One region of the Geobacillus sp. TFV-3 genome, then DNA from elsewhere that is predicted to be linked to it. Evidence: predicted binding sites of a transcription regulator. Region 1 holds the regulator's gene; the other holds the start of a gene.

Evidence for each region. Region 1 encodes LexA, which represses DNA repair genes until DNA is damaged. Its sites were predicted from a motif close to CGAACATATGTTCG; they were not measured.
Region 2: recN (DNA repair protein RecN) is a predicted target of LexA. The motif match lies at 3,122-3,135, and genes of this name have one in related genera.

Annotation. Positions count from the first base shown of each region.
Region 1 covers NZ_MPSP01000001.1:2,140,929-2,156,416, forward strand. Annotated here, with positions in the region: gene BJQ97_RS10790 (DUF2621 domain-containing protein) at 1-255, shown strand, start outside; gene BJQ97_RS10795 (CcdC family protein) at 427-906, opposite strand; gene BJQ97_RS17955 (hypothetical protein) at 941-1,066, opposite strand; gene BJQ97_RS10800 (response regulator) at 1,094-1,450, opposite strand; gene BJQ97_RS10805 (cytochrome c biogenesis CcdA family protein) at 1,496-2,203, opposite strand; gene BJQ97_RS10810 (aspartyl-phosphate phosphatase Spo0E family protein) at 2,372-2,551, shown strand; gene BJQ97_RS10815 (ABC transporter ATP-binding protein) at 2,609-4,387, opposite strand; gene BJQ97_RS10820 (ABC transporter transmembrane domain-containing protein) at 4,477-6,216, opposite strand; gene BJQ97_RS10825 (YneF family protein) at 6,341-6,553, opposite strand; gene sirA (sporulation inhibitor of replication protein SirA) at 6,643-7,080, opposite strand; gene tkt (transketolase) at 7,332-9,338, opposite strand; gene BJQ97_RS10840 (DUF896 domain-containing protein) at 9,439-9,669, opposite strand; gene BJQ97_RS10845 (YneB family resolvase-like protein) at 9,799-10,452, opposite strand; gene yneA (cell division suppressor protein YneA) at 10,472-10,777, opposite strand; gene lexA (transcriptional repressor LexA) at 10,930-11,553, shown strand; gene glnA (type I glutamate--ammonia ligase) at 11,619-12,953, opposite strand; gene BJQ97_RS10865 (MerR family transcriptional regulator) at 12,993-13,394, opposite strand; gene BJQ97_RS10870 (methionine gamma-lyase family protein) at 13,471-14,742, opposite strand; gene hflX (GTPase HflX) at 14,756-15,488, opposite strand, start outside.
Region 2 covers NZ_MPSP01000001.1:1,153,401-1,168,888, forward strand. Annotated here, with positions in the region: gene dxs (1-deoxy-D-xylulose-5-phosphate synthase) at 1-1,697, shown strand, start outside; gene BJQ97_RS05885 (TlyA family RNA methyltransferase) at 1,701-2,549, shown strand; gene ahrC (transcriptional regulator AhrC/ArgR) at 2,603-3,052, shown strand; gene recN (DNA repair protein RecN) at 3,179-4,900, shown strand; gene spoIVB (SpoIVB peptidase) at 5,172-6,467, shown strand; gene spo0A (sporulation transcription factor Spo0A) at 6,851-7,669, shown strand; gene BJQ97_RS05910 (YycC family protein) at 7,799-7,957, opposite strand; gene BJQ97_RS05915 (glycerophosphodiester phosphodiesterase) at 8,066-8,794, shown strand; gene BJQ97_RS05920 (DUF2627 domain-containing protein) at 8,868-9,116, opposite strand; gene BJQ97_RS05925 (sigma-54 interaction domain-containing protein) at 9,256-11,316, shown strand; gene yqiS (phosphate butyryltransferase) at 11,455-12,354, shown strand; gene BJQ97_RS05935 (leucine dehydrogenase) at 12,379-13,482, shown strand; gene buk (butyrate kinase) at 13,540-14,652, shown strand; gene lpdA (dihydrolipoyl dehydrogenase) at 14,683-15,488, shown strand, end outside.

The DNA of each region.
Region 1 (15,488 bases):
GAAGAAGAAAAAGCGCTGCTTGAGGAATTGGTTCGCCCTGTGCCGGAATTGTTCCGCGACGTCGCGCGGCAAAAGATCGCCGGCAAAATCGGCGAGCTTGCCTTGAAGGAGCAGGCGCCGCGCATCACACGCGACTTGCTGATCCGCGGCTACATCATCGCAACCCCCAAGCGCGACCATAAGTTTTTGATCCGGACATTGCAGGCGAAGAACATCGATCTTGCCCCTTATCAACATTTATTGGAAAGCCGCTGATCGGCCTCTCGATTTGGTCCGAATACGAGCGGCTTTCGTCTTTTTCAACATAGCAAAGCTGCCCAAACAAACGGCTGGTTGGTACAGGCGGCTTCACGGCGGCGAAATTCCGAAAAAAGCAAAATGGCTTGGCGCAATAAAAAGGGAGCTGTCCATCAGCGGGACAGCTCTTTATGTCAGCACTGGCGGTTTCAGCTGCGCCGCCAGCTTTCTGTATGAAACGTACATCGCGATCCGCCATGGGACAATCATCGAAAACGCGAGTAAATAAAACATGCCGCTTAACTGGCGGTAGTCGATGGTTCTTCCTAAATACGTTTTCAAGCCAAGACGAATGACAATCAACCCAAGCAAAATCCAAATAAAGGATTTTGAGCGTTTCAAATAAATATCGTTACCGCGGATTTCAAACTTCGACGTTTTAATGAGAAACAGCGAGAAAAACAGGCCGAGAATGACCGCTTCGATGAGCTCCCCACGCGTAACGCGAAAGACTGGATCGATGAACATCAGCGCCCCGGTGCTCATAAACAGCGGCGGCAAAATAATTTTTTTGGCATTCGTCGGCTTTTCCGACGCCTTCATGCGCACAAAAAAGATGAAAAACGCCATCACAACGGCGATGAGCGATGTAATGAACGCCAAAGCCATCACCTTCTTCCGACAAAATTCACGGACAACGCCATTATAGCAAAAACCGCTCGGCTTGCCTACCGTCCTCTCCAGCCGCCCCGCCTTCACCAAACACCGCGCTCGCTTCATCCCTCTCGCTTGCCAAGAGGAGCGCAGCCAGCTGTCTTCCGGCGGTCATAAGCGGCGCCTTCGTTTACAAGCGTGCCTACAAAAGGCGGGCGATCGCCTCGAGCACGCGGGTTTCTTCAAACGGCTTGACGATAAAGTCAGCGGCGCCGGCTTCAATCGCCTCAACGACCATGCGCTGCTGCCCGAGCGCCGAGCAGATGATGATTTTCGCCCCGGGATCGATCTCCTTAATCGCCCGCACCGCTTCAATCCCATTCATGACCGGCATCGTAATGTCCATGATGACAAGATCGGGGTGCAGCCGGCGATACAGCTCGACCGCCTCTTTGCCGTTTTCCGCCTCACCGGCTACGGTGTGATCCGTTTTTTCCAGTATGCGCGCCAGCGTTATCCGCATAAACTTTGCATCGTCAGCAATTAAAATGGCAGCCATCTTTCCATCGCCCTCTCCTCAACGATATTCCTCCAACAACAGCCGCTAAAAACCAGTAAACCCTCCAAACAAGCTTGTCGTATAAGCAATCAGCTTGGTCATCCAGTCAAAATACAAAACGACGCCCATCGCCACCATGACATAGCCGCCCGCCTTCATGATGGATGCGCTATGGCGGCGGATCCATTGCAGCTTGCCGATAAAAAACGACAACAAGAAAAACGGAACGGCAAATCCGAGCGTATAAGCAAGCATATACACCATTCCTGAGCCCGGGTTGGTGGCGGCTAGAGCGACAACCGCCACCAAAATCGGCCCCATGCACGGCGTCCAACCGGCGGCGAACGCCATGCCGATCAGCACGGAGCCGACATATCCCGACGGCCGTTCACGAAACGAAATGCGCCGGTCTTTCAGCAAAAACGCCGGCTTCCACAGCCCGGCGACGACGAGGCCGAGAGCGACGATCACGACCGCGCCGATTTGCCGGATCGCATCTTGATAATCAACAAACAGCCTTCCAAGCAGCGAGGTGCCAAAGCCAAGCGAAATAAAAATGAGAGAAAAGCCAAGCAAAAAACAAAGCGTATGCCATAAGCTGCGGCGGTTCATCATCGCGTTTTCCTCTTTCAGCTCGCTGACCGACACGCCGGTGATATACGATAAAAACGCCGGATAAAGCGGCAGGCAGCACGGAGAAATAAACGACAAAAACCCGGCGCCGAACGCTAAAAATAGATTGAGATCATTCATTGGTGAACCAGCCCCTGCTTTTTTACTTTTTATTTTAACAGAATTCCTTCTTCCCGTAACGTGTTTCTCATTGTTCCTGGTCAATTTTTCTATTTTCCATTTTGGCGTTCACTGATAAAATAGTATAAAGCACCATACACAATACTTCAAGCAAAGGACGGTCGATTCGTGCCGAAATGCAAATTGTTGACCTTGATTGAACAAAAGCGGATGGAGCTTGTCGACACGGTGGCCAAAATGGGGTTAAACTCGGCGGCGGCCATGAAAATCAGCAAGGAACTCGACACACTGCTCAACGCCTATCAGCATGAACAAATGAAACAGCGAAAACAAAGCGCCTCCCGCTAGGCGGGACATGGCGCTTTCTTCTTTTTCTTCCAAGCAGGGGCGGCAAAACGCCGCCATTTACGCATGGACGTCGACAAGGCCGTTTTGCAACAAGTACATTTGGTAGTAAAGCCCTTTTTGCGCCAGCAGTTGCTGATGTGTGCCGCGCTCGATAATTTCGCCTCGATGGAGGACGAAAATTTGATCGGCATCTTGGACCGTTGATAAACGGTGGGCGATGGCGATTGTTGTCCGCCCTTTCCGCATGCGCATGAGCGCATCTTGAATCGCTTCCTCTGTTTCGGTGTCAATATGGGCGGTCGCCTCATCGAGCACCAAAATTTTCGGATCGGCAGCGATCGTGCGAGCAAAGGAAAGAAGCTGGCGCTGACCGCTTGATAACGTCGCCCCGCGCTCGGCGAGCACATGGTCGTAGCCGCCGGGCAATTGTTCAATAAACGCATCGGCCTGCACGAGCCGAGCAGCCTCCTTAATGGCTTCGTCGTCCAGTTCCTGATTATACATGCGAATGTTCTCTTTGACCGTCCCGTAAAACAAAAACGGATCTTGCAAGACAAGACCGAGGCGGCGGCGCAGCTCGACGCGCGAGTAATCGCGGATCGAGCGTCCGTCAAGCAAAATATCGCCGCGGTCAAACTCATAAAAGCGCATAAGCAAATTGATGATCGAACTTTTGCCGCTGCCGGTATGGCCGACAAACGCGACCGTCTCGCCTGGACGGATGACAAACGACAGCCGTTTCAGCACATCCCGTTTGCCGTCGTAGGAAAAGCTGACATCCCGAAATTCGATTTCCCCGCGCTCGATCACATGCGGCGACCAATTTGGATTGGCCGGCGCCTCTTCTTGATGATCAAGAAGGGCAAACACGCGAGAGGCGGAAACGATCGCCTGCTGGTAAAGAGACAGGCGCATCATCATTTGCGTCACCGGTTCGAAAAAGCGCTCCAAATAGTTGACGAACGCGTACAATACACCGATCTCAACTGGACTGTCAAGCGCCGTGATGCCAAAAAAGCTGAGCACGACCATGATCGACAACATATACACCACATCGATTGCCGGTCGAAGCAGCAGTCCATCGAGGTGGATGTTTTTCATCCCCGCCTTGTAATGCGCTTCATTGACGGCGGCAAACTCTTGATATAAACGGCGCTGCTGGCGGAACGCTTGAATGACGGCCATTCCTTGCAGCGATTCGTTCAATTTGGCGTTCAGTTCGCTCAGCCGCTCGCGCATCTCTTGATAAAACACCGAGCTGTAGCGTCGGTATGTGTGCATGATGAACGCGATCGCCGGAAGGATGAACAGGCAAAACAAAGCAAGCTTAGCATCAAGCGAAAACATGGCGACAAACACGCCGATGACAAACAAGCCGTTTTGCACAAAGGCCGCTAGGACGCTGATGAACATGTCCTTGATCGCTTCTGTATCGTTCGTCACCCGCGAAACGATGCTTCCGCCCGGCGTCCGGTCAAAATAGCTCATCCCGAGCCGGTGCACTTTCGCAAACACATCCATCCGCAGCGCTTGAATGACGTGCAAAGCGAGCCGCTGAAACTCGACAAGCTGGAAGTAGGAAATGATTGTTTTCAAGACGAGCACACCGAGATAGGCGGCGGCCAGCGCCGCCACCGGTCCAAAAGCAAGGCGGCCCGGCACCAAATAGTCATCAATGAACACTTTCACCAAATACGGCCCGGCAAGCTCCCCGGCCGTTGCCAACAGAAGAAGCGCAAATGCAAGTGCAGTTTCCTTTTTGTATCTTCCCATATAAGCGAGCAGCCGCCATAAGACGCGCCGCTGCTCTTTTGTTGTCAGCCATCGGTCGTTCATCCACTTCCCCCTATCTCACAAACAACTTGTATTTTCAGGCTTTTCGCTCCGCTCGTTTTTGACGAGATCTCGAACGTTCAGACCTGTTGTCACTCCGCAAGCGCCTCAAGCTGCTGGCGTCGGTGCATGTCACGATACCAGCCGTCTTCTGCCATCAGCTGCTCGTGCGTTCCGGCCTGCACAATTCGCCCCCCGTCAAGGACGAGAATCCAATCGGCATGCTCAACCGCACTTAAACGATGGGCGGCGATGATCGTCGTTTTTCCGCGCCGCTCCTGTTTGAGCGCCGCTAAAATCCGCGCCTCGGTCTTCGCGTCCACGGCCGACAACGCGTCATCAAAAATGAGCACTTCTGGGTCAATGAGAAGCGCCCGGGCGATTGACAGCCGCTGTTTTTGCCCACCGGATAGGGAAACGCCGCGCTCGCCGATGACCGTCTCATACCCGTCGGGAAACTGCAAAATGTCATCATGAATATCGGCCAGCCGCGCCGCTCGGACTATCTCATCCTCTCTTGCTTCCGGTTTCGCAAAAGCGATGTTGTCGCGGATGGAAGTGGAAAACAAAAAATGGTCTTGCGGCACGTAGCCGATCGCCGAACGGAGCGCGAAAAGCGTATAATCGCGGATGTCGCGGCCGCCGAAGCGAATCTCGCCGTCATAACCGTCAAACTCGCGCAGCAGCAGGCGAAGCAGCGTCGTTTTTCCCGCCCCCGTTTTGCCGACGACGCCAAGCGTCGCCCCGCGCTTGAGCTGAAAACGAATGTCCCGAAGCGCCGGCTTCGCCTCCCCCGGATAGGCAAATTGACGAACATCATACTCAACGTCGCCTTGCGGAGCGATGTGAAGGGCATCAGGACGTTCGTTGATTTCATCTCGTTCAGCCAACAGCGCCCGCACCCGGTCGTACGAAGCGCGCCCTCGCTCAACAATGTTAAACAGCCAGCCGAACGCCAACATCGGCCAAATGAGCAAGCCAAGGTAGGCCGTAAACGACACAAGCTCGCCGATCGTCAATTCGCCCGCCAGAACCATTTGACTGCCAAACGCCACAGCGAGAAAAAACGACAGCCCAACAAGCAGCCCGATCGTCGGGTCGAACAAAGCGTCAATTTTGGCGACGGCGATGTTTTTCGCCACGACGTCTTCCGATTGGCGGCGAAACGCCTCGACATCGTGTTCCTCATAGCCGAACGCCTTGATAACGCGAATGCCGCTGATGCTTTCTTGCACTTTGTCGTTCAGCGATGAAAACGCCTCTTGCGCCGTTAAAAACCGACGATGGAGCATCGTTCCATAGCGGCTCGTCGCCGCCGCCATCACGGGCATCGGCAATAGGCTGATCAACGTCAGCTTCCAACTGATCGAAAACGCCATCGTTGCCAACACGAACGCGCCAAGCGTCACCGAGTCAACAAGCGTCAAAATGCCGCTTCCAGCCGTCTGCTGAATCGCTTGCAAATCGTTCGTCGCATGGGCCATTAAATCGCCGATCCGCTTCCGCTGGTAAAACGACGGCGACATGTTCGTAAAATGTTGGTATAACTCGTTGCGCAGCTGGCGGGCGAGCTTGACCGCCGAACCGAAAATGAAAATGCGCCAAGCATAGCGGAGCCCATAAAGCGCCGCCGCAACCGCGGCTAGGACGGCGAGCCAGCGGATGAGCACTTCTTTTGTCATCGTGCCGTTTTTCATATGATCGACCAACAAGCCGATCACTTTCGGCGGGATTATCTCCAAAAACGCCACGATGACAAGCATGAAAATGCCGGTGATATACGCCTTCTTTTCTTGGCGGAAAAACCAAAACAAATCGCGAAACACGCGCATAAGGCCCGCCCTCCTTTCATTTGGCTGACGAACAATCGCCATATTATTGTAACAAAACTAAAAAAATTTTGAAAGAACATTTTGACAAAATAAAAAGACACTCTCGATCGAGTGTCCGTTTCGCTTATTTCAGTTGATTGTTCATCATTTTCATCATCTGGTTGATTTTCTTCTGCGACGGAGTCATGCCCATTTGCATCATCATCATCCGGATCATTTGTTCATTGATCGGCGGGTTTTTCTTCAAATAATTGATCATCGTTTTGCGGGCGACGAAAAATCCGATCGCCACCCCGGCGATGAGCGCCAGCACGCCAACGAGAATCGTACCCCACATAACAGCGATTTTCCTCCTTCTTGTTGTCTCCCTAACAGTGTACTAAACGATGCGTCATTAGACAATATTTCGCGACAAAAATCTTTTCATTACGCAAATTTTCTTCCTTGCCGAGGCGCGGACAGCCAACAGTAATCGGCAAAATCAGCGTCGACCGCCAAAAACGTCGGCGAAAGCCGAGCGAGCGCCTGGCCGATGTCCGCGGCAAGCGGCGCGCTGTCAGCGACAAGAAGCAAACGGCGCTTTTGCACGACAAGCAACGCTTCCTCGCCGGCGTCGTTTTGCAAAACAAACATATTGCGCTCCAAATTTTTGCCGACGCGGCCGGCAAAATATTGCTTTAAGCCGAGTTCCAGACGCGAAAATGACAGCCGTTCGGTGATAAATTCGACTTGCTTGCGGCAAATCGCCTTCAGCGGCGCTTTCGCGTATTGATGCTCACGAAGCAGTTCGACAATTTTTTCCGCCCGATGGCGGTAATGCGACGCCACATCGTCATTCAATAAATAAATCCAATAGCGGATCATGCCCCATCCCCCATTTCTGTTCATCTATTTTCTATTATAGAAAAGGAAAGGGGAAAAATATGTCTATTAACGGCAAGTTTTTTCACTAACATTGTCGATTTTTGTTTGCGGCGGCCATGAGGCCGCAAACAGGCAACACGTCACGAACTAGCTTTTGCCCTCGATTCAACCCCGAAAATACTTGACCCAGGCGCAGCCATCTTTCACAAAAACAAGCTGCCCCTGCAACAACGCAAGGACAGCTTTCCCGGTTACTTGCCGAGCAGCGCTTTTGTGCGGTGGACGACGTTGTCAACCGTAAAGCCATACTCGGCCATGATTTTCTCTCCCGGAGCGGAAGCACCGAATCGGTCGATGGCCAAAATGTCGCCCTCGGCGCCGACGTAGCGCTCCCAACCGAGCGACGCGCCCATTTCAATGGCGAGCCGCTTCGTCACGGCCGGCGGAAGCACTTCATCGCGGTACGATTTTGGCTGCGCTTCGAAACGGTCCCACGATGGCATGCTGATGACGGAGACATGGATGCCCTCAGCGGCGAGCGCTTCTTGCGCTTTTACGGCCAGACCGACTTCCGAACCAGTCGCCAACAGCAGCGCCTCTGGAGCGCCGTTTTTCGCCGGTGAAACGACGTACGCCCCTTTTTTCACGCCTTCATACGCCAACTCAGCTGTTGCCGCCAACGTCGGCACATCTTGACGCGTCAAGACGAGCGCGGTCGGCTTGTCCGTCGATTCGAGCGCCAGCCGCCATGCCGCCGCCGTTTCATTGGCATCAGCCGGTCGAATGACTGACAAGTTCGGCATCGCCCGAAGCGAAGCGAGATGTTCGACCGGCTCGTGCGTCGGGCCGTCTTCGCCGACGGCGATGCTGTCGTGCGTCAAGACGTAGGTGACTGGCAAGCCCATGAGCGCCGCCAAGCGAATCGCCGGACGCAAATAGTCAGAGAACACGAAGAACGTGCCGCCGAACACTTTCAACCCGCCATGAAGCGCCATGCCATTGAGCGCCGCCCCCATGGCAAACTCGCGCACGCCAAACCAAATGTTGCGCCCTTCGTAGCTGTCCGGCAGGAAGTTGCCGCCGCCTTTGATCAAGGTTTTATTCGAGCTCGCCAAGTCAGCCGAACCGCCGATAAACTGCGGCACCGCTTTGGCGATGGCGTTGAGCACTTCCCCGGACGATGAGCGGGTCGCCAGGCTTTTGCCCGCTTCATACACCGGCAGCGCCGCCTCCCAGCCTTCCGGAAGCTTCCCTTCAATCGCCCGCTTCAGCTCGGCGGCCAATTCCGGATGCGCCCGTTCGTACGCGGCGAACTGTTCGTTCCATTCCGCTTCTTTTTTCGCTCCTGGCTCTTGCACCGTTTCCCGGAAGTGAGCGTACACTTCTTCCGGTACATAAAAATCTTCGGCAAACGTCCAACGGTACGCTTCCTTCGTCAGCTTCGCCTCCTCCGCGCCGAGCGGAGCGCCGTGGACGCCGGACGTGCCCGCCTTGTTTGGCGCGCCGTAGCCAATCGTCGTTTTTACTTCAATGAGCGTCGGCCGGCTGAGGTCCGCCCGCGCTTCTTCCAACGCTTTCGCAATTTCTTCAATGTTATTGCCGTCCTCAACGCGCAAATATTGCCAACCGTACGCTTGGAAACGTTGGGCGACGTTTTCCGAGAACGACAAGTTAAGCTCGCCGTCAAGGGAAATGTCGTTCGAATCATACAGAACGATCAAGCGGCCGAGCTTCAAGTGGCCGGCGAGTGACGCAGCTTCGCTCGCCACGCCTTCCATCAAGTCGCCATCGCCGCAAAGGGCGTACGTATAATGATTGATGATCTCAAACCCGTCGCGGTTGTATGTAGCCGCCAAATGCCGTTCCGCCATGGCCATGCCGACCGCCATCGCAATCCCTTGGCCGAGCGGTCCCGTCGTCGCTTCCACGCCCGGCGTATGGCCGTATTCCGGATGGCCCGGCGTTTTGCTTCCCCATTGACGGAATTGTTTCAAGTCATCCATCGATACGTCGTAGCCGCTTAAATGGAGCAAGCTGTACAACAGCATCGACCCGTGCCCGGCCGACAAGACAAACCGGTCGCGGTTGAACCAGTTTGGATTCGCCGGGTTATGATTCATAAATTTCGTCCAAAGCGTGTACGCCATCGGCGCCGCGCCCATCGGCATGCCCGGGTGCCCAGATTTCGCTTTTTCGATCGCGTCAATCGACAGCGTTCGAATCGTCGTAATCGCCAACTCCTCGATTGAATGCGCCATCGTCTTCCTCCCTTTCATCAACATGGTGTCATTTACTATCATATAGAAAATCGATCGGCTTGTACAACGTTATTTTCCGGGCCGCCCCTCTTTCGATCGTTTAATGGAAGCGCCGCCGCTGGCTTTCCTTTAATTTTTTCGGCGTCACGTCGTTGCCGGTTGGGTCAATGACCGTCACCGTATGCAGCATATCGGTCATCGTCTTGCGGAACGCTTGAATGTATTCGCGGCGCAGCTTCGCTTGTTCCAGCGTCTCCTCGGCCGACAAGCCGCCGGTTTTCGCTTTTTTTGCCAGTTCATTGATGCGGGCTAATTTATGTTTGGCAAGCATTGATCATCTCTCCTATCTGCCATATTCTCACTCTGTTTTATCTTATCTGATCAACCAGGAAAATGGCAACGATGGCATCTTCGTTTCCTTTTGCCCGCTCACCGCTTTAGGGCCAGGCGCCGCACACAATCAACACCGCCTTTGTTGCTCGTCCATATATTCCTGGTAACGGCGATGGACGGTCGCCTTGGACGCCTCGTAGCCAAAGCTTCTCAGCGTCGCGGCAATATCAGCAAACGTCAGTCCGCGCTCGCGCAAGCGGACGATCTCCTCAACCGGCAGATCGATTCGGTCGCGCCCGGCGTTTTCGCCCCGGCGCCTTAAGTTCCGCTCCGGCCGGTAGCCGCGGGCGATGGCCCGCTGCATGCCGCGCTTAATTTTGGCGTTATGTATTTTTCTTTGGTACTCCTCGACAATAGCGATGATGGATAACACCATCTCATCGGCCTCCGACAGCGGCATCTCCCCGCGATGGCTGGCGCTGTATATTTTCACCCCTTGCTTTTTCAAGCAATGCAGCACCGCCATGCGCGCATGGCCGCGCCCAAGCCGCGTTTCATCTTGAATGAGCAGCACATCGACCTCGCCTTCCTCGCAAAGCGAAAGCAGCTCCAACACGCCGTCGCGGTCGGCTTCATAACCGCTCGCCTGCTCAGCGATCACTTTGACGACTTCCAATCCACACTCGGCCGCCAGCCGCTCGAGCTCATCTCGCTGCCTCGCGAGCGACGTTTCCTGTTCAGCTTTGTCCGTGCTGACTCGGCAGTAAATGACCGCCCTCATGGCCCATCCCTTCTTTCCATCACTGATTGACGGCCACCGAGCCGCCCTGCTTTGATTTTAACACAGGAATGACAATTTGTTCACCGGCGGCAAGGCGCGGGCTCGGCAAATGGTTGGCATCGACGACCCAGCGGATGAACTCATCAGGCGGCATATGATGCTCCTGCTCGTACTGTTTTGCCAGCCCCCAAAGCGTATCGCCGGGAGCGACCGTGATCGTCACGTATTCTTTTTTATCGACCGGGCTGCTGGCGTAAACGAACCCCGCCAACACGAGCGCAAACAAAAATGAAAACAGAAAGTAATGCAGCAACGTTTTCTCCATTTCCCCCACCCTTTTCCAGAATGTTTGTTCGCTTGCTTTCATTATAACCAAGAACATTTGTTTGTGTCAACAAAAAATTCGAACTTATGTTTGTTTTTTCATCTTCCTCATGGTATAATGAAAGCAAACGATGTGGCGAGAGGTGTTAAAGAATGACGAAACTATCGAAACGGCAACAGCAAATTTTAGAGTTTATTAAACAGGAAGTAAAAACAAAAGGCTATCCTCCGTCGGTGCGGGAAATTGGGGAAGCGGTTGGACTGGCGTCAAGTTCGACGGTCCACGGGCATCTTGCGCGCCTAGAAAGCAAAGGGTACATCCGCCGCGATCCGACGAAGCCGCGCGCCATTGAAATTTTGGACAACGATATGACCAAGGAGAGAGAAAAAGAGGAGATCATCTCGGTGCCGATCATCGGCAAGGTGACAGCCGGCCAACCGATTACAGCGGTGGAAAACATCGAAGGCTACTTTCCGCTGCCGAAGCGGCTCGCCGTCGGCGAGGAGCAGGTGTTTATGCTTGAAGTGATGGGCGACAGCATGATCGAAGCCGGCATTTTAGACGGCGACTACGTCATCGTCCGCCAGCAGTCATCGGCCAACAACGGCGACATCGTTGTCGCCATGACGGAAGACAATGAGGCGACGGTGAAGCGGTTTTTCAAGGAAAAGGATCACATCCGCCTGCAGCCGGAAAACGCCCATCTTGAGCCGATCATCGTCCGCGACTGCACGATTCTCGGCAAAGTGATCGGCGTCTATCGCCTGTTCGACTGACTCGTGCCGGCCTGCGCCCATAAAAAAAGCTGCCCTGAAAAAAACGGGGCAGCTTTTTTTATGAATCAGTAGAGTTCCATATATTGGTCCAATTCCCATTGATGAACCGTTGTCCGGTACATATCCCACTCAATTTCTTTCGCCTCGACGAAATGCTCGAATAAATGTTTGCCGAGCGCATGAACCATCACTTCATCCGACTTCAAGTTTTCCAACGCTTCATGCAGCGTTGCCGGCAAATCGACGATGCCTTCTTCGAGCCGTTCTTCTTTCGTCATGACGTAAATGTTTCGATCCACTGGCGCCGGAGGAGTGAGCTTGTTGCGAATGCCGTCAAGCCCAGCGGCTAAAAGCACCGCCATGGCCAAGTATGGGTTGGCCGACGGGTCAACGCTTCGCACCTCAATGCGCGTGCTCATGCCGCGCGAAGCGGGAATGCGGATGAGCGGGCTGCGGTTGCGCGCCGACCAAGCGACGTAGCACGGCGCCTCATAGCCTGGAACAAGCCGCTTGTACGAGTTGACGGTCGGGTTCGTCACCGCCGTAAAGTTCGGCGCATGCTTCAGCACGCCCGCGATAAACTGCCGCGCCGTATCGCTCAACTGCAAGTCGCCGTTCGGATCGAAAAAGGCGTTTTCACCGTTGCGGAACAGCGACAGGTTGCAATGCATTCCTGAACCGTTGATCCCAAAAATCGGCTTCGGCATAAAGGTCGCATGCAATCCGTGTTTGCGGGCGATCGTTTTGACGACGAGCTTAAACGTTTGAATGTCGTCGCACGCTTTAATCGCATGGGCGTATTTAAAATCGATCTCATGCTGGCCCGGAGCGACTTCATGATGGGACGCTTCGATTTCAAACCCCATTTCCTCAAGCTCGAGCACAATGTCGCGCCGGCAGTTTTCCCCGAGATCCGTCGGCGCCAAATCGAAATAGCCGCCGCGATCGTTCAGCTCCATCGTGGGGTGTCCTTTTTCGTCAAGCTTGAAGAGGAAGAATTCCGGCTCAGCTCCTAAGTTAAAGGCGTTGAAGCCGAGCGCTTCCATCTCTTTCAGCATCCGCTTTAAGTTATAGCGCGGACAGCCTTCAAACGGCGTGCCGTCCGGGTTGTAAATGTCGCAGATAAAGCGGGCGACTTTTCCTTTTTCTGCAGTCCACGGGAAAATGACGAACGTATCCAAGTCCGGATACAAATACATATCCGACTCTTCAATGCGGACAAATCCTTCGATCGACGACCCGTCAAACATAATTTTGTTGTTAAGCGCTTTCTCCAGCTGGCTGATCGGAATTTCGACGTTTTTGATCGTGCCCAAAATATCGGTGAATTGCAGGCGGATGTACTTGACATTTTCCTCTTTGACGATGTGTAGAATGTCGTCACGCGTATATTTTGCCATGTCCAAACTCCTCCCCGGCTCGGAAATCATTTTCCGTCATTAATGAAAGAAGCGAGCGAGATCTCCCTGGCGAAGCGATGCGCGCTGGAACCGGCCGGCCTGCAGCAATTCATTCCGCAAAATTTCGCGCAGTTCTTCGTCCGACAGCTTCGGTTTTCCTGCTTTTTCGACTTTCTCCGCCTGCCCGTGGCGCCCTTCCTCCCGCGCGGCAAAAATTTGCTTAATGCCCGCCAAGTTGACTCCTTGGTCGATCAAATCTTTAATCTCGAGCAAGCGGTCAATGTCATTGAGCGAAAACAGCCGCCGGTTGCCTTCCGTACGCGCCGGCGTGACGAGGCCATGTTCTTCATAATAGCGGATTTGCCGGGCCGATAAGTCGGTCAGCTGCATCACAATCCCAATCGGAAACAATGGCATGGAACGACGAATTTGGCTGCTCATGCCAATTCCTCCTCGCTTTTGATACCTTTATTTTACCATAATGTTAGGAAATGAGTCAATGAAACGTGACGTTTCCTCACAAACAAATCAACCGCTGTTCAAGCAAACGCTCAATGGCGGAACAGACGGCGATTTTCACATGCGAATACGTCAATCCGCCTTGCACATACGCGACATATGGGGGGCGCAACGGCCCGTCGGCCGTCAACTCAATGCTTGCCCCTTGGACGAACGTGCCGGCGGCCATGATCACTTTGTCTTCATAGCCGGGCATGTCGCTCGGATACGGAGTGAAATGAGCGTTGACTGGGGAGGAAGCCTGAATCGCTTGGCAAAACGCCACCATTTGTTCCGGATCGTCAAAACGGACGGACTGAACCAAATCCGTGCGCTTCGCCTTCCATGATGGCGAGGTTTTTAGTCCGATCCGCTCGAGCATCGCCGCCGTAAAAACCGCCCCCTTGAGCGCCTGGCCCACGGTGTGCGGCGCAAGGAAAAAGCCTTGATACATATCCGGCAAGCTGTAAAGCGACGGACCGACTTCCGCTCCAATGCCCGGCGAGGTCATCCGATAGGCGCACGCCTCCACATATTCCCGCTTGCCGACAATGTAGCCGCCCGTTTTCGCCAATCCCCCTCCCGGGTTTTTAATGAGCGAGCCGGCCATCAAATCGGCGCCGACATGGCATGGCTCTTTCTCTTCGACGAATTCGCCGTAGCAATTGTCGACAAACACGACGACATCCGGTTTGATCGACTTGACGAATGCAATCATGTCGCCGATCTCTTCGACAGTAAACGACGGCCGGTCCGCATAGCCGCGCGAGCGCTGAATGCCGATCATTTTCGTCCGCTCGTGGATCGCTTCGCGAACAGCTGGAAAGTCGACTGATCCGTCTTCTGTAAGCGGCACGCTCCGGTAGCTGATTTGAAATTCTTTCAACGAACCGATGCCGCGGCCGCGGACGCCGACGATTTCCTCAAGCGTATCGTACGGAGCGCCCGTGATGTAAAGCAATTCATCGCCCGGGCGCAACACGCCAAACAGCGCGATCGCAATCGCGTGCGTGCCGGAAATGATTTGTGGCCGTACAAGGCCTGCTTCGGCGCCGAAGACGTCGGCGTAAATACGGTCGAGCGTATCGCGGCCGGTATCGTCATAGCCATAGCCGGTCGACGGGATGAAGTGGGCGTCGCTCACTTGATGGCGGCGGAAGCTCTCAAGCACGCGGTATTGGTTGACATCGACCCGTTCATCGATGCGGTGGTGAATCGGCGCGATTTGTGCTTCGATTTCCTCGATGAGAAGAGCAATCGTTTCTCCGTGTTTCCATTGCGTCCAAAACATAGATGAACCCTTTCTATCGTTGGAATGGTTGCAGCTCCCCATACAAGGGGTGCGTTGGCAGCACGTACCCTTGGCAGTCGTACGTGCCACCTTGCTCATTATAGTGCCATTCGTGCAAAATGGTGTCCGATTTTAACCGAGCGAGCAATTTTCCTTCACGGCTTGGGATCGACACGTCGTAACAGGCCATTTGCTGTTTCACCGCCGCTTCAAGAAAATAGCGGAGCCGATCAATGTCGACGGCGGACAGCGCGCTCATCACGATGGAAGCAGTTGTTGTCGGAATGAATTCCGGCGTTTTTTGATCACTTTTATTGTACACCGTGACCATTGGAATGGAAGAAGCCCCCAATTCAGCGAGCAGCCGCAACACCGTCCGCTCGTGCGCGGCGTAGTCCGGATGCGACGAATCGACGACATGGAGCAACAAATCGGCCTCTTTCACTTCCTCAAGCGTCGAGCGGAACGCGGCGACGAGCGTCGTCGGCAAGTCTTGGATGAACCCAACCGTATCGGTGACAAGCACCGTGTAGCCGCATGGCAAGACGCATTTGCGCGTCAATGGGTCAAGCGTGGCAAACAGCAAATTTTCCTCGAACGAATCCGCAGCGGTCAGCCGATTGAAAATCGTTGATTTGCCGGCGTTTGTGTAACCGACGAGCGCCACTTGAAACGCTTGGTTTTTTTGCCGACGCTCGCGGTACCGCCCGCGATGCTCGGCGATGCGCCGCAGCTCAGCTTTAATG
Region 2 (15,488 bases), 990 kb from region 1:
TCATTTGGGATGTCGGACACCAGTCATACGTGCATAAAATTTTGACCGGACGCGCCGCTGCGTTCGACACGCTCCGCCAATACAAGGGGCTGTCCGGGTTCCCGAAACGGAGCGAAAGCGAGCATGACGTGTGGGAAACGGGCCATAGCTCGACGTCGCTGTCGGCGGCGATGGGCATGGCGATTGCCCGTGATTTGAAAGGGACGGATGAATACATCGTGCCGATCATCGGCGACGGGGCGCTCACCGGCGGCATGGCGCTTGAGGCGCTCAATCATATTGGGCATGAGAAAACGGATATGATTGTCATCTTAAACGACAACGAAATGTCGATCGCCCCGAACGTCGGCGCGTTGCACAACATCCTCGGTCGGTTGCGCACCGCCGGCAAATACCAGTGGGTGAAAGATGAACTGGAGCTGCTGCTCAAGCGTATCCCAGCGGTAGGCGGCAAGCTGGCGGCGACCGCCGAGCGGCTGAAAGACAGCTTGAAATATTTGCTTGTCTCCGGCGTCTTTTTTGAAGAACTTGGGTTTACGTATTTAGGTCCGGTCGACGGCCACGATTTTGAGGATTTGCTTGAGAACTTGCGCTATGCGAAGAAGATGAAAGGTCCGGTGCTAGTGCATGTCATCACGAAAAAAGGGAAAGGATACAGTCCGGCGGAAAACGACAAAGTCGGCACATGGCACGGCACAGGGCCGTACAAAATCGAAACCGGTGCTTTTGTCAAAACGAAAGAGGCCGGTCCGTCATGGAGCGCGCTTGTCAGCGAAACTGTGCGCCGGCTCGCCCGCACCGACCCGCGCATCGTCGCGATTACGCCGGCGATGCCGGTCGGCTCGAAGCTGGAAGGGTTCGCAAGCGAGTTCCCAGATCGGATGTTTGATGTTGGCATCGCCGAGCAGCACGCGACAACGCTCGCGGCTGGATTGGCGACGCAAGGGATGAAACCGTTTTTGGCCATTTATTCGACGTTTTTGCAGCGCGCCTATGACCAAGTCGTCCATGATGTATGCCGGCAAAACTTAAATGTCTTTTTCGCCATTGACCGCGCTGGGTTGGTCGGGGCGGACGGCGAAACGCACCAAGGGGTGTTTGACATCGCCTTTTTGCGCCATGTGCCGAACTTGGTGTTGATGATGCCAAAAGACGAAAACGAAGGACAGCACATGGTGTACACCGCCATCCGCTACGACGACGGGCCAATCGCCATGCGTTTCCCGCGCGGCAACGGGCTTGGCGTACCGCTTGATGAGGAGCTGAAAGAAATCCCAATCGGCACGTGGGAAGTGTTGCGCAACGGCTGCGATGCGGCGATTTTGACGTTTGGCACGACGATTTCGATGGCGCTTAAGGCGGCCGACGAGCTGGCGAAAGACGGCATATCGGTGAAAGTCGTCAACGCCCGCTTTTTGAAGCCGATGGATGAAGCGATGCTTCACGAACTGCTTGAAAGCCGCCTGCCGATCTTAACGGTTGAAGAGGCGGTGCTGCAAGGCGGCTTTGGCAGTGCTGTGTTGGAGTTTGCTCATGATCATGGCTACCACGGAGCGGTCATCGAACGGATGGGCATCCCGGACCGCTTTATCGAACATGGAAGCGTCAACGAGCTGCTCAATGAAATCGGGCTGACGTCGGCCCATATCATCGACCGCATCAAAATGATGGCGCCAAGAAAACAGAAAAGGGCTTGAGACATGAAAGGGAAAAAAGAACGGCTCGATGTGTTGCTTGTCGAACGAGGGCTGGCGGAAACGCGGGAAAAGGCAAAGAGAGCGATCATGGCCGGGCTTGTCTATTCAAACGACGTTCGACTCGATAAGCCCGGGGAAAAAGTGCCAGCCGACATTCCGCTTGAGGTGAAAGGCAACCCGCTTCCGTACGTCAGCCGCGGTGGGTTGAAACTGGAAAAAGCGTTGCGCGAGTTTCACATTCGCGTGGAAAATAAAATTGTTCTTGACATCGGCGCGTCGACCGGCGGTTTCACCGACTGCGCCTTGCAGCATGGAGCGAAGCTGACGTATGCCGTCGATGTCGGCTACAACCAGCTTGCCTGGAAGCTGCGTCAAGACGAGCGCGTCGTTGTGATGGAGCGGACGAACTTCCGCTACGTGACGCCGGATCAGTTTACGAAAGGGCTGCCGGAAGTAGCTGTCATCGATGTCTCGTTTATTTCGTTGCGGCTCATTCTGCCGGTCGTCAAGACGGTCATTGTGCCGGGCGGCGATGTGATTGCTCTCGTCAAGCCGCAGTTTGAGGCCGGCAAGGAAAAGGTCGGCAAAAAAGGGGTTGTTCGTGACCCGAACATTCACGAGGAAGTGCTCGAATCGATCATTCAATTCGCCTGCGCGGAAGGATTCGATGTTTTGCACTTATCCTATTCGCCAATTACGGGCGGCGATGGCAACATTGAGTTTTTGCTTCACGCTGTTTATTCGGGAGAAAATCACAAAGGGGAAAACCGTCTGCCGATGCCGATCGCACATATCGTACGTGAAGCGCATGCCCATTTGCGCGGCGACAGGACAGAGGGGCGCGGCGAATAGCGGCGGTCGGGGAACAACAGCGTGGCATTTTGCAAGCAAAGAGGTGGCGCAATGTGAACAAAGGGCAAAGGCATATTAAAATTCGTGAAATCATTATGAACCATGACATCGAAACGCAAGACGAGCTTGTCGAACGGCTGAGAGAAGCTGGCTTTAACGTCACCCAGGCGACCGTCTCGCGCGACATTAAAGAAATGCAACTCGTCAAAGTGCCGATGGCCAACGGCCGCTACAAGTACAGCCTTCCGTCCGACCAGCGTTTCAATCCGTTGCAAAAGCTGAAGCGGGCGCTTGTTGATGTGTTTGTGAAGCTTGACGGAACGGGCAACTTGCTCGTCTTGCGGACGCTGCCGGGCAACGCCCATGCCGTCGGCGTTTTGCTCGACAATTTGGATTGGAACGAAATCGTCGGTACGATTTGCGGCGACGATACGTGCCTAATCATCTGCCGTACGCCGAAAGATGCGGAAAAAGTGTCCGACCAGCTGTTGTCCATGCTCTAGTCGAGGACCGGCCCCGCTTCCGTTCCACGTTCAAGGACGGAACGACAGGGTGGTCCTCGCTTGCAAATACGAACATATGTGCTATAATCAAAAGAGAAATCAATCGGACAGGCAAGGAGTGGTGAAATGCTCGCCGAGCTGTCGATTAAAAATTTCGCCATTATCGAGTCGCTCTCGTTGTCGTTCGACAAAGGGCTGACAGTGTTAACCGGCGAAACGGGAGCCGGCAAATCGATCATCATCGACGCGATTCATTTGTTAATCGGCGGACGCGGTTCCGCTGAATTTGTTCGCTTTGGGGCGGAAAAGGCGGAAATTGAAGGGCTGTTTTTGCTTGATGATGATGGCCATCCATGTTGGCAAAAATGCGCGGACGTTGGCATCGATGCCAGCGACGGCATGATCGTGTTGCGCCGCGATATTTTGGCTAACGGCAAAAGCGTCTGCCGTATTAACGGCAAGCTCGTCACTACAGCGGTGCTGCGCGACATCGGAGCGACGCTTGTTGATATTCACGGCCAGCATGAACATCAAGAACTGATGGATCCGTCCCGCCATCTGCCGCTTTTAGACGAGTTCGGCGGCCTGGAGGCGGCAGAGGCGCTTGCCCGCTACCGCGCCGTCTATGAGCGGTATGAGGAGCTCGGAAACAAATTGAAAAAGCTGAGCGAAAATGAACAGCAAATGGCGCACCGGCTTGATTTGCTGACGTTTCAGCTGCGCGAAATCGAGCAGGCGGCGCTCGAGCCCGGCGAGGACGAGCGGCTGATGGAGGAAAAAGTTCGAATCGTTAATTTTCAAAAAATTTACACCGCGCTGCAGAAAAGCTATGAGGCACTCTCCGGAGAGGGACGCGGGCTTGACTCCATCGGGGAGGCGATGCGCCATCTCGATGACGTCGCAGGCATGGATGCAGCGCTCAAAGATGCGCATGAAACGACGGCGAACTGCTACTATTTGCTCGAGGAAGTCATGTACAAGCTGCGCGATCAAATTGAGGAGATGGAGTACGACCCAGAACGGCTCGATGTCATTGAAAGCCGTCTTGCGGAAATCGGGCAGCTCAAACGAAAATACGGGGCGACGATTGCTGATATTTTGCACTATGCCGAGACGATCGCCGAGGAAATCGAGACAATCGAAAATCGTGAAACGCATGTGCATGAGCTTAAGCAGCAGCTCGCTGCCGTGACGGACGAGTTGCTCACGGAGGCGAAAAACGTCACCGCTGTTCGGCAAACATATGCCCGGCGCCTGATTGAACGCATTCATCAAGAACTGAAAGACTTGTACATGGACAAAACGAAATTTGACATCGTATTTGCCAAGCGCCAAGGATCGCTTGATGCCCCGTTGGTCGACGGCGTGCCGGTTAGGTTCCAAGAAGATGGCATCGATGTCGTCGAGTTTTACATTTCGACGAACGTCGGCGAGCCGTTAAAACCGCTCGTCAAAGTCGCTTCCGGCGGAGAGCTGTCGCGCATTATGCTGGCGTTGAAAACGATTTTTTCCAAACATCAAGGAGTGACATCGATTGTTTTTGATGAGGTCGACACCGGTGTCAGCGGACGCGTCGCCCAGGCGATGGCGGAAAAAATTTACCGCATCGCCAGCCAGTCGCAAGTGCTTTGCATTTCCCATCTGCCGCAAGTCGCCGCGATGGCGGACACGCACTTGTTGATCGCCAAAGAGACGGATGGGGAACGGACGAAGACGGTCGTCAGGAAGCTCAATGAGGAGGAGAAAGTGAAGGAAATCGGGCGGATGATTTCCGGCGTCGAGATGACGGAGCTGACGAAACGGCATGCCAAAGAGCTGTTGGAACTGGCGGCGAAAATGAAACATTGATTCCTGTTTCCTCTGTTCGTCGAAGGGAGGAGCATCCCTCTCAAAGAAGGCTGATGCCGCCTGCTCTGACTTAGCGCCCGCTCTCCTCAAGAGAACTGCGGTGTTTCCATTAAAGATAAGCCAAAAGCCGTGCAACTGTCCAGATGCAAGTCCATCCAATTCCGGGCGGCTTTTTTATCGGCAGGGCGATTATATTTTCCCCGGTTCAGGCAAAATTAAAACTGTAACCGTTTTTGCATGGTGTAGGCGGGAGCGAGGAGAGTGGACGACATTGAATAAAGAAACGGCGAGAAAAATCGCAGGAGTGCTTCTCCTTGGTATATTGACGGCCATCGCTTTTTCCAAACCGATGAAGGAATATTGGCAAATTCCAAAGCAGCTTGTCCTGTTTGAAGGCGATGCGGTTGAATTTTCTGCTGCTTCCCTTCCTGTGCAAGCGGCCGTCAATGACCGAAACGCTCCCGAAACGCTCAATATTGAGCGAAAAAACGGTTCTCTGTCTGTAAAGGCGAAACGCCGGGGACGTGAAACGATGGTGTTGCAGGTTGCCGGAATGCCGATCAAGCAAGTGGATGTCAACGTGCTGCCGACGCTCAAAGTCATTCCCGGCGGACAATCGATCGGCGTCAAGCTCAATACGGTCGGCGTTCTTGTCGTCGGTTACCACCTTGTCGAAACCGAAAACGGGAAAAAATCGCCGGGAGAGGCAGCCGGCATTCAAGTCGGCGACATCATTATTGGCATTAACGGCCAAAAAATCGAAAACATGAGCGACCTCTCCCCTTTCATTGAGGAGGCCGGCAAAACGGGAAAACCGCTTCATCTAAAAATTCTGCGCGATCAGCACTCCATGACGGTGAAGCTCGTTCCGCTGAGAGATAAGCATGACGATGTGTACCGCATCGGCCTGTACATTCGTGATTCGGCCGCCGGCATCGGGACGATGACATTTTATGACCCCAAATCAAAAACATATGGCGCACTTGGCCATGTCATCTCTGACATGGATACGAAAAAGCCGATTGTCGTGCAAAACGGGCAAATTATGCGCTCGACTGTCACATCGATCGAAAAAGGGACGAGCGGCAATCCAGGTGAAAAATTAGCCCGCTTTTCCGACGGCGAAGAAGTGATCGGCACAATCACCACCAACAGCCCGTTTGGCATTTTCGGCAAGCTGATCAAACCACTGCCGAACGGTCCGTTCACAAAACCGATCCCGGTTGCCTTAGCGAACCAAGTGAAAGAAGGACCGGCAAAAATATTGACAGTGGTGGAAAACGACAAAGTCGAGCAGTTTGACGTGGAAATTGTCAGCACCATTCCGCAGAAATTTCCTGCGACCAAAGGCCTTGTGATTCGCGTAACTGACCCGCGCTTGTTAAAGAAAACAGGGGGGATCGTCCAAGGGATGAGCGGCAGCCCGATCATTCAGGACGGAAAACTCGTAGGCGCAGTGACGCACGTTTTCGTGAACGATCCGACATCCGGCTATGGCGTCCACATTGAGTGGATGCTGCAAGAGGCAGGCATCGATCTATACGGCAAACAAAAGAAAGCGAGCTGACAAAGTCGGCTCGCTTTTTCGCGGCAGCCAACACTCGATTCTTGCGTATATTTGGTGAAATGATGAATGATGATTTGGTCGCTGTTGATCTCTTCCGGATCATCCCAAGGCCAATGTTTCGAAATGCGGTGAGCAGCTTGATTGGTTCCGCCATATTGGTTAGGCTGCCACTAAAAATTTTTCAAAAAAGCGGCAAAAATTTTGCTGGTTTGGCATAGATATTTGGTGAAACATCCGTTAAAATGAAAGTTGTAAAGATTTTTCGACAAACGCATCGCTGGTGAAAACGAATATTGTCTAAAGAGCCCATTTTTTGTTATAATTTTTATTTTTTGAAAAATAAAAGGATTTTTTGCCGCTGTTGTCGAATGTACGTTAACGGAATGTTACATAGCAAGAAAAAGTGGGGGAGGACGATCGTTTTGAGCATTAAGGTGTGCATTGCCGATGATAACCGCGAATTGGTGACATTGCTTGACGAATATATCTCGAGCCAGCCGGACATGGAAGTGATCGGCACGGCGTATAACGGCCAAGACTGCCTTCATATGCTCGAGGAAAAGCGGCCGGATATTTTGCTTCTAGACATCATTATGCCGCACTTGGATGGGTTGGCTGTGCTTGAGAAAATCCGCGCAGGTTGTGAGCATCAGCCGAGCGTCATTATGCTGACGGCGTTCGGCCAGGAGGATGTCACGAAAAAGGCAGTGGAACTTGGCGCCTCCTACTTCATTTTAAAACCGTTCGACATGGAGAATTTGGTCCATCACATTCGGCAGATTCATGGCAAAACGGCGCCGATGGTCAGAAAAACCAGCTCTGCCTACCAGGCGCGCGACAACAAACCGAAAAATTTGGATGCCAGCATTACGAGCATCATCCATGAAATCGGCGTCCCGGCGCATATTAAAGGCTATCTGTACTTGCGCGAAGCGATCGCGATGGTGTATCACGACATCGAACTGCTCGGCTCCATCACGAAAGTGCTCTATCCGGACATCGCTAAAAAATACAACACGACCGCCAGCCGCGTCGAGCGCGCCATCCGCCATGCGATCGAAGTCGCTTGGAGCCGCGGCAACCTCGAATCGATTTCCTCGCTGTTCGGCTATACGGTGAGCGTCTCGAAAGCAAAGCCGACCAACTCGGAATTCATCGCCATGGTGGCGGACAAACTGCGGCTTGAGCATAAGGCATCGTAACGGAACACGAATGATAGCCAAAGCGGCAAGACGCTCCGCATTGCGGGCGTCTTTTTTGCCGTTTGGCGGCTTGCTGGAGCGAAAAGAGGGGAACACGGCTTGCGCCAGTGTGGTGTTACAGAGGCGGTTTTACCGCCAAGGGCCAGACGGTTCTTTTTCTCTTTTCTCCAATTCCAGCAGCTTGTTCACCAAAATGTGCGGCGGCATATGCATGATTTGCTCGATCGGCACGCCGAGCGCTTTGGCCAGCTTTTGCGCCGTTTCCAGCGAAATTTTCAACGGCTGCATCATCTCACCTCGTTTGTTCATAGTATTAGTTTTAGTATAACGAACGGCCGCCGGTTTCGGCCAGCTCCTTGGCTGAACGGCGAATAAATGCGAAAGGAAGAAGGAAGAATGACATGGATTTTTGCCCATCGCGGGGCGGCGGGAACGCACCCGGAAAATACGATGGCGGCGTTTATCGAGGCGGAAAAAGCAGGGGCGGACGGCATTGAATTGGATGTGCAGCTCACAAAAGACGGCGAAATCGTCGTCATTCATGACGAAACGGTCGACCGGACGACGGACGGCAGCGGCTGGGTGAAAGCCATCACGTACCGCGAACTGCGCCGATTGAACGCGGCGGCGAAATGGAGAGGCAAGTATGGCCATTGTCCAATTCCCCATCTTGAAGAAGTGCTTGCTTGGCTGTCATCAACACGGATGGCGGTCAACATCGAGCTGAAAAATAGCCTCATCCCCTACGAAACGCTTGAGCAAAAAACGATCGACCTCGTGCGCCGCTATGGGCTTGAGAAACGGACGATTTTGTCATCGTTCAATCATCATAGCATGCGCCTTTGCCGAACGCTTGCACCGGAAATCGAAACGGCGCTCTTGTACATCGAGCCGCTGTATGACCCATGGACGTATGTGCGCGCCATGAACGCCGACGGGGTGCATCCCCACTATCGGACGGTGACGGCGGAATTTGCCGCCGAAGCGCGGCGGCGCGGGGTGGCGGTCCGCCCGTTTACGGTAAATAAGCCAAATGTGATGAAAACGATGTTTGCTTATGGCGTTGACGCCGTCTTCACCGACTACCCGCGCCAAGCGAAGCAATGGAAAGAGAAAACGCCTTAACGAGAGACGTTAAGGCATTTTTTGTTTTCCTTGAAATGGATGTTTCCCAATGCAAAGGCATCAACGCTTCGAGTCAAGGTGTTTTTCGTTTTCGTTGAAAACGCGCCTGCACTTTGTTGCGCTTCCGGTCGCGGTGCAGCAAAAAACCGCCGAGAAACGCCAGCCCGGCGGCAAACAGCGCGAGCCCGGCGAGAAATTGGAGCCATAAGGCAGAAAACAGCGGCCCGTTGATGCCAAACAATGCATCGCGCATCCATTTGATGCCAAGCGCCGCTCCAAGCCCGGGAATGACTAAAATCAACAGCGCAATCATTCGCCTCATCGCGATCGCGTTCCTTTCCGAAAAGAGTGGCCTTATCGACTATCTTAGCGGTTATTGGACGTTTGTCAAGGAAAGAGCCAATCAAGTATGATAAAAGTGTCTGCAAAAATTGGCATACTATAAAGTGTGGTGGATGGACATGAAAAAAGTGATGATCATTGGCGCTGACTCGTGCGGCACATCGCTGTTGAAGCTGCTCCATGGAGCATCAGGGTTCGAGGTCGCGGCGGTCGTGGATGTAGATGCACACGCTCCGGGATTGCAACTGGCGAAAAAATGGGGCATTGCCGCCGGGAGCGACTGGCGTCCATGGATGGCCGAGCCGCTTGATTTGATCATTGAAACGACGGGCAAGGCGGATGTCCTAGAAGAAATCCGCCGACGGGCGCCCGAGGGGACGAATATTGTTCCGAGCGCGGTCGCGCGGATGATGGCCGATCTCGTTGAGGAAAAAGAAAAGCTCATCGCCGAGCTGAAAAGTGAAGCGGCCCGACGCGCTCTCATCTTTCATTCGTCCCACGATGGCATGATTGTCGTTGATGAATATGCTTACATTACCGATATGAATCAAAGCGCGGCGGAGCTGCTTGAAGTCGATAAAGACAAAGTGATCGGCAAGCATATTTTGACCGTTCTGCCGTCAAGCGGCTTGCCGCGCGTGCTTGAAACGAAGCAGACGGAGTTTCATCAAGAAGTGGAACTGGCCAATGGAAAAAAATTGATCACCACCCGCATCCCGATCATCGATAATGGCAAACTGTTTGGGGCGCTCGCGGTATTCAAGGACATCACCGAGCTTGTCGCTTTGGCGGAAGAAATCACCGACTTAAAAGAAGTCCGCATGATGCTTGAAGCGATCATCCACTCGTCGGAAGAGGCGATTTCCGTCGTTGATGAAAACGGGAACGGCATTTTGATCAACCCAGCGTATACACGGCTCACCGGCCTGACGGAGGAAGACGTCATCGGCAAACCGGCGACGGCCGACATCGCGGAAGGGGAAAGCATGCACATGCAAGTATTGAAAACGCGCCGCCCGGTGCGCGGGGCGCGCATGAAAGTCGGCCCGAAAAACCGGGATGTCATCGTCAATGTCGCACCGATCATTGTGGATGGTGTATTGAAAGGAAGCGTCGGTGTCATTCATGACGTGTCGGAAATTCAGCGGCTGACGGCTGAGCTCAATCGGGCGCGGCAAATCATCCGCACGCTCGAGGCGAAATATTCGTTTGCCGACATCGTTGGCGAGTCGGAAGAGATGAAGGTGGCCATCGAGCAGGCGAAGTTGGCGGCGAAAACGCCGGCGACGATTTTGCTGCGGGGGGAATCGGGGACGGGCAAGGAGCTGTTCGCCCACGCCATTCACAACGCGAGCGACCGGAAGTATAACAAGTTTATCCGCGTCAACTGCGCGGCCATTCCGGAAACATTATTAGAAAGCGAACTGTTTGGCTATGAGGAAGGAGCGTTTTCCGGCGCGCGGCGCGGAGGCAAGCGAGGGCTGTTTGAAGAAGCAAACAACGGAAGCATTTTCCTTGACGAAATCGGCGAGCTGTCGGCCAGCACGCAGGCCAAGCTGCTCCGCGTCTTGCAGGAGCGGGAGATCGTCCGCGTCGGCGGGACGAAGCCGATCCCGATCAACGTCCGCGTCATCGCTGCAACGAATGTCAACCTTGAAAAAGCGATTGCCGAAGGCGCCTTTCGTGAAGACTTATATTATCGGCTTAACCGCATGCCGATTTACATTCCGCCGCTGCGAGCCCGCAAGGAAGACATTCCGGCGCTTTGCCGGCATTTGATCCAGAAACTGAACCAAGATTACGGGCGCAACGTCGAAGGGGTGACGGATGAAGCGATGGCGCGGCTGCTTGCCTACGATTGGCCTGGCAATGTCCGCGAGCTCGAAAACGTACTCGGGCGGGCGATGATTTTCATGAAGTTTCATGAAGTGATGATCGATGCCGCGCATTTGCCGCCGCTCGCTTCGCCTTCGTCGGCGCCGGCGCCTCGACTGGGGATGGAAGAGGAGCTTCGGCCGCTTGGGGAAATGGTGAGCCGATACGAAGCGAACTTGATTGAGCAGGCGCTTCGCCGTCATCGCGGCAATAAAACAGCGGCGGCCCGGGCGCTTGGCATTTCGGTGCGCAATTTATATTACAAGTTGGAGAAATACGGGCTTGACAAAAATAGCATGCAATAACTTGCGTGAATTGAAGAATGTTGCACACTTTTATTTTCGAAAGCAGTGTGTTAAAAGCGTTTTCAGTTATAATGAGTTGGCACGGTTTTTGCATAAAAGATCGTGCCGAACGATTTGCAGAAAAGGTTGGTGCAGATGATGAAGCTTGAATCGTTAGTGGAAGAAGCAAGACAATGCCAGGACCGGACGGTGGCCGTGGCGGCGGCGGAAGATGAAGAAGTAATCGAAGCGGTGGCGATGGCGCTCGAACACCGTCTCGGACGCTTTGTGCTCTATGGCGATCGGGAGCGGCTCGGACGGCTGTTGAAGGAAAAAGGATGCACCCGCTTTTCCGACGTCGATGTCGTTCATGCGAATTCGACTGGGCAAGCCGCAGAGCTTGCCGTGCGCGCCGTCCATTTGAACGAGGCGGATGCGTTGATGAAAGGGCATGTACCGACGGCAACACTGCTGAAAGCGGTCTTGAACAAGGAGTATGGGTTGCGCGCTGGGAAGGTGTTGTCCCATGTCGCGGTTTTCGAGGTGCCGGCGTTCGACCGGCTCGTCATCGTCACCGATGCGGCGATGAACATCGCTCCGGATTTAGAGCAAAAGGTGCAAATTGTCAACAACGCGGTCAGTGTAGCGCGTTCGATTGGCATTGAGCGCCCGAAAGTCGCGGCGTTGGCGGCGGTGGAGACGGTCAATCCGGCCATGCCGGCAACCGTCGATGCGGCCGCGCTCGCTATGATGCAAAAGCGGGGGCAAATCAGCGATTGCCTGCTTGACGGACCGCTCGCGTTAGACAACGCCGTGTCGATGGCGGCGGCGAAGCATAAGCGAATTGAAAGCGATGTGGCCGGACAGGCTGATATTTTGCTTGTGCCGGACATTGAATCCGGCAACATGCTGTACAAGTCGCTCGTCTATTTTGCGAAGGCCAGCGTCGGCGCGGTCATCGCAGGGGCGAAGGCGCCGATCGTCTTGACGTCGCGCGCCGACTCGGCGGAAAGCAAACTGTATTCGTTGGCGCTTGCTGTTTGTTCAGTGGCAAAATGAAATAGATGGAGGAGGCCATCAGTGATGGAACTGTTTCAATATATGGAAAAATATGATTATGAACAAGTGTTGTTTTGCCAAGATAAAGAATCCGGCTTGAAAGCGATCATCGCCATTCACGATACGACGCTCGGCCCGGCGTTAGGCGGGACGCGCATGTGGATGTACAATTCGGAAGAAGAGGCGCTTGAAGACGCCTTGCGCCTCGCCCGCGGCATGACGTACAAAAACGCGGCCGCCGGCCTCAACTTAGGCGGTGGCAAAACGGTCATCATCGGCGATCCGCGCAAAGATAAAAACGAGGCGATGTTCCGCGCGTTCGGCCGGTTCATTCAAGGGCTGAACGGCCGCTACATCACGGCGGAAGACGTCGGTACGACTGTTGCCGATATGGACATCATCTATCAAGAAACGGACTATGTCACCGGCATTTCGCCGGAATTCGGCTCATCCGGCAACCCGTCGCCGGCCACGGCTTACGGCGTATATCGCGGGATGAAAGCGGCGGCGAAGGAAGCGTTTGGCAGCGATTCGCTCGAAGGAAAAGTCGTCGCCGTCCAAGGGGTTGGCAATGTCGCCTACCATTTATGCCGCCATTTGCATGAAGAAGGAGCGAAACTCATCGTTACCGACATCAACAAGGAAGCGGTGGCGCGGGCGGTCGAGGAATTTGGCGCGAAAGCGGTCGACCCGAACGACATTTACGGCGTGGAGTGCGACATTTTCGCTCCGTGCGCGCTAGGCGGCATCATCAACGACCAAACGATTCCGCAGCTGAAAGCAAAAGTGATCGCCGGCTCGGCGAACAACCAGCTGAAAGAGCCGCGCCATGGCGACATGATCCATGAAATGGGCATCGTCTATGCACCGGATTATGTGATCAACGCCGGCGGCGTCATCAACGTCGCGGACGAGCTCTACGGCTACAACCGCGAACGGGCGATGAAAAAAATCGAGCAAATTTATGACAACATCGAAAAAGTGTTCGCGATCGCCAAGCGCGACAACATTCCAACGTATGTGGCCGCTGACCGGATGGCCGAAGAACGAATTGAAACGATGCGCAAAGCGCGCAGCCAATTTTTGCAAAACGGCCATCATATTTTAAGCCGCCGCCGCGCCCGTTAGATAGAGGCGAGGGGGCGGCCTTCCGCCCCGCCGGCGGATGATGGAGGGACAGCAACGATGGAAGAGCAGAAGTTTCGCATTTTAACGATCAATCCAGGATCGACTTCAACGAAAATCGGCGTCTTTGAAAACGAACGGCCATTGCTCGAAAAAACGATCCGCCATGAGGCGGATGTGCTTCGGCAATATAAAACAATCGCGGACCAGTATGAGTTCCGCAAGCAAACGATTTTGCAAGCACTGGATGAAGAAGGGATCAATTTATCGAAATTGAGCGCCGTCTGCGGCCGCGGGGGGCTCCTCCGCCCGATCGAAGGCGGGACGTACCGCGTCAATGAGACGATGCTTGAAGATTTGCGGCGCGGATATTCCGGCCAGCACGCGTCCAACCTCGGCGGCATTTTGGCGCATGAAATCGCCTCGGCCTTAAACATTCCAGCCTTCATCGTCGATCCGGTCGTCGTCGATGAGCTCGACCCGATCGCCCGGATCAGCGGATTTCCGCTCATTGAGCGGCGCAGCATTTTCCACGCTTTAAACCAAAAAGCGGTCGCGCGCCGCGTCGCCAAACAGCTTGGCAAGCGGTATGACGAATTGAACTTGATCGTCGCCCATATGGGCGGCGGCATCACGGTCGGCGCCCATAAGCAAGGAAGGGTCGTTGATGTCAACAATGGGCTTGACGGCGAAGGCCCGTTCAGCCCGGAGCGCGCCGGGACGGTGCCGGCGGGCGATTTGGTTGCTTTATGCTTCTCTGGCGAATATTACCGCGAAGAGATCATGAACATGCTCGTCGGCGGCGGCGGCCTTGTTGGGTATCTTGGCACGAACGATGCGGTGAAAGTCGAAAACATGATCGAAGACGGAGACGAGAAAGCGAAACTTGTGTATGAGGCGATGGCGTACCAAGTGGCGAAAGAAATCGGTGCGGCAAGCGCCGTGCTTTCCGGCAAAGTCGACGCCATCATTTTGACCGGCGGTTTGGCGTACGGTAAATCGTTTGTTGAACAGATCACCCGCCGCGTCCAATGGATCGCCGATGTCATCGTCCATCCGGGCGAAAACGAACTACAGGCGCTCGCCGAAGGCGCGCTTCGCGTCCTGCGCGGCGAAGAAGAGGAAAAAGTGTATCCAGGCGAGGTCGTTTCGCCGGTTCCAGCCCGGCGCTGATGCGGCAACGGACAGAAAGGAGAAGGCAAGATGGCAAAAGAATACGATGTCGTCATTCTCGGCGGAGGAACGGGCGGCTATGTGGCCGCCATTCGCGCCTCGCAGCTCGGGTTGAAAACGGCCGTTGTGGAAAAAGGGAAACTCGGCGGCACGTGCCTGCACGCGGGTTGCATTCCGTCCAAAGCGTTGCTTCGCAGTGCGGAAGTGTACGCGCAAGCGAAAAACGGCGAGGCGTTTGGCGTCATCGCCGACGGCGTGCGCCTCGATTTTGCCAAAGTGCAGGCGCGCAAAGCGGCCATCGTCGAGCAGCTCCATAAAGGCGTTCAACATTTGATGAAAAAAGGGAAAATCGATGTGTACGCCGGCACCGGCCGCCTGCTCGGCCCATCGATTTTCTCGCCGCTTTCGGGGACGGTGTCGGTCGAAATGAACGACGGCAGCGAAAACGAAATGCTTGTGCCGAAATTTGTCGTCATCGCCACCGGCTCGCGGCCGCGCACGCTGCCGGGGCTCGAGCCGGACGGCGAATTTGTGATGACGTCCGATGAAGCGCTGCAAATGGAGACGCTCCCATCGTCCATCTTGATCGTCGGCGGCGGCGTGATCGGCATGGAATGGGCGTCGATGCTGAACGATTTCGGCGTGGATGTCACCGTGCTTGAGTATGCCGATCGCATTTTGCCGACAGAGGATGAAGACGTGTCAAAAGAAATGGAAAAACTGCTCCGCCGCCGCGGTGTCAACATCGTCACGGGGGCGCGGGTGTTGCCGGAAACGCTCGCGAAAGGAAATGGCGTTGTCATTCAAGCGGAGCATAACGGTGAACGGAAAACGTT